Regions from separate parts of the Streptomyces sp. NPDC053513 genome, predicted to be linked through region 1. Evidence: riboswitches for the same ligand, from Rfam matches in the RefSeq annotation. Region 1 holds a riboswitch; the other holds the start of a gene.
The links. Region 1 has a riboswitch for cobalamin ahead of cobN (cobaltochelatase subunit CobN). Riboswitches for the same ligand answer to the same signal wherever they lie in the genome.

Region 1 (3,202 bases):
CGCCACAGTTCGAGCGCGGCGGCGGAGCGGGTGGTGCCCAGCTCGGCGGCGAGGCCCGGCACGGCCGGGTCGGAGAGGGCGCAGAGCACCTCGTTGTCGGCGGGCAGCCGCTTGCGGGTGACGCCGCTGGCCACCATCTGCGCGTCGCAGAGGATGGGCGCGCCGTCGCGGAGGGCGGCGCGGGCGTTCGCGACGACCTGCGGCGAGTACGCGATGTCCTGCACGAGGTCGGTCATGCCGCAGGCGTGGATCATCCGGACCGCCACCTGGGCGACGTCGGCGGGCAGGCCCGCGAGGTCCGCCTCGGCGCGGATCGTGGCAAAGGACCGGCGGTAGATCTCCGTCCCGTCCTTCTCGTAGTCGAACATCCTGTTGCTCTCGCTCATCTCGTGTGGGTCGGCAGGCTGCGGGCCGTGGTCACTGCTTCGGGCAGGGAGGTACGGGGGGTGGGGACGCCGTCCACCAGGTAGGTGTCGTCGCCGGTGGCGAGGACGTCGACCCAGGTGCCGTGCGGGTGCCCGCAGCGGCGCTCGCACCCGGAGAAGTGCACGGGCAGCGGCCCCGCGGGTGCGGCGAGGGCGTCGGTCCTGACGTCGGCGAGGGACTTGGCGCAGCCGGGCCTCCCGGTGCAGGCGCTGACCCCGACGGAGGGCAGGTCGGGCCGGGTGACCAGGCCGTGCGCCTCCAGGTCGGGCAGCCGGTCGGCGCGGGCCCCGACGGCGACCACTCCGCGCCAGGGCGTGAACCGCAGCTCGTCGGCGCCGTCGGCCAGGGCCCGCAGCTGCGCCGCGGTCAGCCGGCCGAGGGGGGCGAGGACGTGCAGGGCGCGCTCGCCGAGCGGTCCGGGCGCGGGCGGCGGGGAGGCGGGAAGCGGCGGTACGGGTACGGGCTCCGCCGTGATCCCGGCCCGCGCGAGGGCCCCGGCCCAGTCGGGAACGTGCCCGTCGGGCAGTTCGCGCGGCCGCCAGGCCCCGTTTCCGGCGGCCTCGGCGGCGTCGAGGAACGCGAGGGCGGCGGTGAGGGCGGCCCGTACGGCGACGGCGGTCGCGGGGACGCCGGCGGACGCGGGGACGACGGCGGTGTCGGCTGCGGTGTCGCCGTCGGCGGTGTCGTCGTCTTCGGCGGCGAGGCGGAAGGCCTCCGGGCCGAGCCGCAGCAGGACCGATCCCTCCGGTCCTGCGATCAAGCTCACATCGCCGCCGAGTCCGGCGACGTCCCCGCGTCCGTCGTCGAGGACGAACAGGAAACGTCCCGAAAGGGACGCGGCCCGGGGCTCGGCGCACAGGGCGGCGTCCAGGGCCCGCGCCCACAACTGCACGTCCGCGTGGCCGAGTCCGTCGAGTCCCGCGCCGGGCGAGGCCACGATGTTGCGGACGCGCTCGTGGGTGGGGGAGGGCAGCAGGCCGGCCCCGGCCAGGAGAGCCGCCAGGTCCGCCCCGCAGCCCTCGCCGAGACCGCGCAGCTCCGCGTTGCCGCGCGAGGTGATGCTGATCCGCCCGTCGCCGAGGGACTCGGCGGCATGGGCCAGGAGATCGGCCTGACGCGCCGTCAACCTGCCTGCGGGCAGGCGCAGTCGGGCGAGGCGGCCGTCGTCGGCGGGGTGCAGGCGCAGCGCCCCGGGGCAGGCGTCGCCACGGTCCCGTATGCGAGCTTCGCCCGGTTCGGGCGTCGGGGGTGGGGTGGGCGGCATGGCGGCGAGCATACCCACGGGGAACCGGCTGACCACCGGGTGTGATCCGGCCGACTCCCCGGTTCCCCCCGGCCCGGAGACGGCACGATCTAGGATGCAGATCGGCATGGGGTCCCAGGACCCCGGGGAGGAAGCCCGGTGAGAATCCGGCGCGGTCCCGCCACTGTGAGCTGCCCCCGTCCGTTCGGGGGCGGTGAGTCAGGAACTCCCGCCGTCCACACGACCACCCGGGGCGCGGACAACCCCGAGGAAGGGCCTGAGCTCGCCATGCTCCTGCTGCTGTCGCACTCCGACACCGACCTGCTCAGCGCCCGCGCGGCCGGAGGTCCGGTGGAGTACCGCTTCGCCAACCCCGCCCGCCTCCCCCTCGCCGACCTCCCGGCCCTCCTCGACGGCGCCGACCTGGTCGTCGTCCGCCTCCTCGGCGGCGTCCGCTCCTGGCAGGAGGGCCTGGACACGGTCCTCGCCGCCGGAAAGCCGGTCGTCGTCCTCAGCGGCGAGCAGGCCCCCGACGCCCAGCTCATGGAGGCCTCCACCGTCCCGATCGGCGTCGCCACCGAGGCCCACGCCTATCTGGCGCACGGCGGCCCGGCCAACCTGGAGCAGCTGGCCCGCTTCCTCTCCGACACCGTCCTGCTCACCGGCCACGGCTTCGACACCCCGGCCGCCGCCCCCACCTGGGGCCCCCTGGAGCGGACCCCCGGGGCCGACGCGACCGGCCCGACCGTCGCCGTGCTCTACTACCGCGCCCACCACATGAGCGGGAACACCGCCTTCGTCGACGCCCTCTGCGGGGCGATCGAGGACGCCGGCGCCCGGGCCCTCCCGCTGTACGTGGCGTCCCTGCGCGCCCCGGAGCCGGAGCTGCTCGACCGCCTCCGTACGGCCGACGCGATCGTCACCACCGTCCTCGCCGCCGGCGGCACCAAGCCCGCCGAGGCCCAGGCCGGCGGCGACGAGGAGGCCTGGGACGCGGGCGCGCTCGCCGCGCTCGACGTGCCGATCCTCCAGGCCCTGTGCCTGACCGGTTCGCGGTCCGCGTGGGAGGAGAACGACGAGGGCCTCTCCCCGCTGGACGCCGCCAGCCAGGTCGCCGTGCCCGAGTTCGACGGCCGGCTCATCACCGTCCCCTTCTCCTTCAAGGAGATCGACGAGGACGGTCTGCCCGCGTACGTCGCCGACGCCGAGCGCGCGGCCCGCGTCGCCGGGATCGCCGTCCGGCACGCCCGGCTCCGCCACATCCCGAACGCCGAGAAGAAGCTGGCGCTCGTCCTCTCCGCGTACCCGACGAAGCACTCCCGCATCGGCAACGCCGTCGGCCTCGACACCCCCGCCTCCGCCGTCGCGCTCCTGCGCCGTCTGATCGCCGAGGGCTACGACTTCGGGCCCGTCGAAGACCTCCCCGGCCTGGTCTCCGGCGACGGCGACGAGCTGATCTACGCCCTCATCGAGGCCGGCGGCCACGACCAGGACTGGCTGACCGAGGAGCAGCTCGCGAAGAACCCGGTCCGC
Region 2 (3,202 bases), on a different contig from region 1:
GTCGGTCGACCCGCCCAGCGTGTGGCTGAGGACCAGGACCAGGGCGAAGGAGCAGAGCGCGCCGAGGAAGGCGCCCCCGGTGACGGACAGCAGGCCCCCGCCCGCGCCGAGGACGACGACGGCCACCGCCCCGGTCGAGGCGCCGGAGGAGACGCCGAGGACGAACGGGTCGGCGAGCGGGTTGCGCAGCAGGGACTGCAGGACCGTGCCGCAGACCGCGAGTCCGGCTCCGCACACGGCCGCGAGGAGCGTGCGGGGCAGCCGCAGGTCCCAGACGATGCCGTCGCGGATCGCGCTCAGGCCGGACGGGCCCCCGCCGAGGTGGGAGACCACCACGGACCAGGAGTCCGAGACGCGGAGGTCGGCCGGGCCGATGGTGACGGCGAGCGCGATCGAGACGCACAGCAGGACGACCCCACCCGCCGCGGCGACCGGCGTGAGCGCCCGGGAGGAGCGGACGGCAGCTCGCACGGAAGGACCCGCCGCCGGTCGGTCGGCGGTGCTTCGGCTCGGCGGACCCACCGCCGCCGATCGGTCGGCGGCGCTTCGGCTCGACGGGACCACCGCCTCGGGTTCCGGGCGGGCCGCCTCGCGAGACCGTACGGAGCGGGTCACCTCGCGAGACCGTACGTCTTCAGCGCGGCGGCGACCTTCTCGATGCCCTCGACGGTGCGGATGGTCGGGTTCATGGCCTGCCCGCTGAGGATCACGTACCGCTTGTTCCTCACCGCGGTCATGTTCCGGGTGACCGGGTGGGACTCCAGGAACTCGATCTTCTTCGCGGCGCTCTCGGCCGACTGCGCCCTGCGGGTCAGGTCGGCGATCACGAGCACGTCGGGATCGCGGTCGGCGACGGTCTCCCAGTTGATCTGCGGCCACTCCTCCTTCGTGTCGTCGAAGACGTTCTTCACGCCGAGTGCCCCGCTGACGATGCCCGGGGCGCCGCAGCAGCCGGCCATGTACGGGCCCTGGGAGTCGGAGAACCAGTAGAGGACGGACGCGTCGCCGAAGTCCGCCCCGACCGTGGCCTTCTCGACCCGGGCGCGGAGTTCGCCGACGAGCTTCTCGCCGCGCTCCGGCACGCCGAACACCCGCGCGAGGTCGCGGATCTCCCCGTACACGGTGTCCATGGTCAGCGGCTTCGTCCGCACGCCGTCGCCGTCGCCGCTGTTGTCCTTGCCGACGCAGTCGGTGGGGGAGAGGTAGGTGGGGACGCCGAGTTTCGCGAACTGCTCCCGGGGGGCCACGCCGCCCTTGCCGAGGGTGTAGAGGAAGGAGGCGCTGACGAAGTCCGGTTCGGTGTCGAGGACCTTCTCGAAGGACGGGTAGCGGTCGGCCAGCCGTGGCACGCCCGCGTTCGCCTTCTCCAGTCCCTTGAGCACCGGATCGGTCCAGGTGGCGGTGCCCACCATGCGGTCGGCCAGGCCGAGGGAGAGCAGGATCTCGGCCGATCCCTGGTCGAGGGCGACGGCACGGCGGGGAGTGCGGTCGACCTCGACCCGCTGTCCGCAGTTGTCGAGACGGACCGGATGACCGGGGCCCGCCTCTTTCGCCTCGGGTGAAGCCGTCGTGGTGCCGGTGCCGTCGCCGCAGCCGGCGACGAGAACGGCACCGGCCACGAGCGGCACGGCGGAGCGGAGGCGGCGGGCGAGGGGCACGGGAGGAGTCCTCTGCGTCACGGCTCATGCGCGGAGCCTGTCGTACGGTGCTTCCCGGACGGCGGCACGCGCCGTCCGGGTCGCCAGCAGGTCTTCGGACTCGGGGTCGTCCGGACGGAGCGCCTTCCCGGGCCCCTCGGGACCCAGTGGCCGATGCTCCGCCCGTCACCCTCACCGCTGCGCGTCAGCTCCGGATTCCCACCGGATTCCCTGACCCGCGCCCATATCGTGTCGATACGTGCGGGGGTGCGACTGGCCCGGGCAAATTACCACAGGCCGATCTTGGGGCCGGCGGGCCGTGTGCCGGAAGGAGGTCCAGGCGGGCGACCGGAGCACCGGCACCGTCGTGCCCCACCCGGCCGAGGCGTCCCCACCCGCCCGAGCGGGTCCGTGGCCGACGCGCGACTCGGCGGGTACACGCCCCTTCCTTGTTGCACATATATTGCAGGTGCTATCTATAGGCAAAAGGAGACGGGTCGATGAGCGGACCAGTGGTGCTCGGGATCGAGTCCTCGTGCGACGAGACCGGCGCCGGGATCGTCCAGGACGGGAAGCTGCTCGCGCACGTCGTGGCGTCGAGCATGGACGAGCACGCCCGCTTCGGCGGCGTCGTGCCGGAGATCGCGGCCAGGGCGCACCTCCAGTCGTTCGACCCGGTCGTGCGCGAGGCCCTCGACCGGGCAGGACTGCGGCCGGGGCAGCTCGACGCCGTCGCCGTCACCACTGGCCCCGGTCTCTCCGGAGCCCTCCAGGTCGGCCTCGCCGGAGCCAAGACCCTCGCCTACGCCGCAGGGGTGCCGCTGTACGGGGTGCACCACCTCGCCGGACACGTCGCCGCCGACACCCTGGAGCACGGTCCCCTGCCCACCCCCTGCGTGGTGCTGATCGTCTCCGGCGGCCACACCTCCCTGCTCCTCGTACGGGACCTGGTCCGCGAGCCGATCCTGCACCTCGGCGACACGCTCGACGACGCGGCCGGCGAGTGCTTCGACAAGGTCGCCCGCATCCTCGGGCTCCCGTACCCGGGCGGGCCCGCGATCGACCGGGCGGCCCGCGAAGGCGACCCGCGCGCCGTGGACTTCCCGCGCCCGCTGACCCGCCCCGGCGACGACCCGTACGCCTTCTCCTTCTCCGGCCTCAAGACCGCGGCCGCCCGCTGGGTCGAGAAGCACCGGCTGCGTGGTGAGGAGCCGCCGGTGGCCGACGGGGCCGCCGCCCTCCAGGAGGCCGTCGCCGACGTGCTGACCCGCAAGGCGCTGGCCGCCTGCAAGGCGTACGACGTGAAGACGCTGATCGTCGTCGGAGGCGTCGCGGCCAACTCGCGCGTCCGGGGACTGGCCGAGCAGCGGTGCGCCGCGGCCGGCATCGAGCTGCGCGTGCCGCCGATGACCCTGTGCACCGACAACGGCGCCATGATCGCGGCCGTCGGCGACCTCCTCGTACGCTCCGGCGCGGAGCCCGCACCTCTCGACGTGTCGATCGACCCGTCGGCGCCGCTGGAGTACGCCTCCCTGACCCCGCTGCCGGCACCCTCGGCCCGGGCC

Region 2: another riboswitch for cobalamin. It lies ahead of ACIGW4_RS26190 (ABC transporter substrate-binding protein); the one in region 1 lies ahead of cobN (cobaltochelatase subunit CobN).

Annotation. Positions count from the first base shown of each region.
Region 1 is NZ_JBITXP010000002.1:382,778-385,979, forward strand. It holds gene ACIGW4_RS04960 (precorrin-8X methylmutase) at 1-386, opposite strand, end outside; gene ACIGW4_RS04965 (cobalamin biosynthesis protein CobG) at 383-1,702, opposite strand; cobalamin riboswitch at 1,782-1,917, shown strand; gene cobN (cobaltochelatase subunit CobN) at 1,958-3,202, shown strand, end outside.
Region 2 is NZ_JBITXP010000017.1:76,593-79,794, reverse strand. It holds gene ACIGW4_RS26195 (FecCD family ABC transporter permease) at 1-471, opposite strand, end outside; gene ACIGW4_RS26190 (ABC transporter substrate-binding protein) at 612-1,658, opposite strand; cobalamin riboswitch at 1,726-1,930, opposite strand; gene tsaD (tRNA (adenosine(37)-N6)-threonylcarbamoyltransferase complex transferase subunit TsaD) at 2,138-3,202, shown strand, end outside.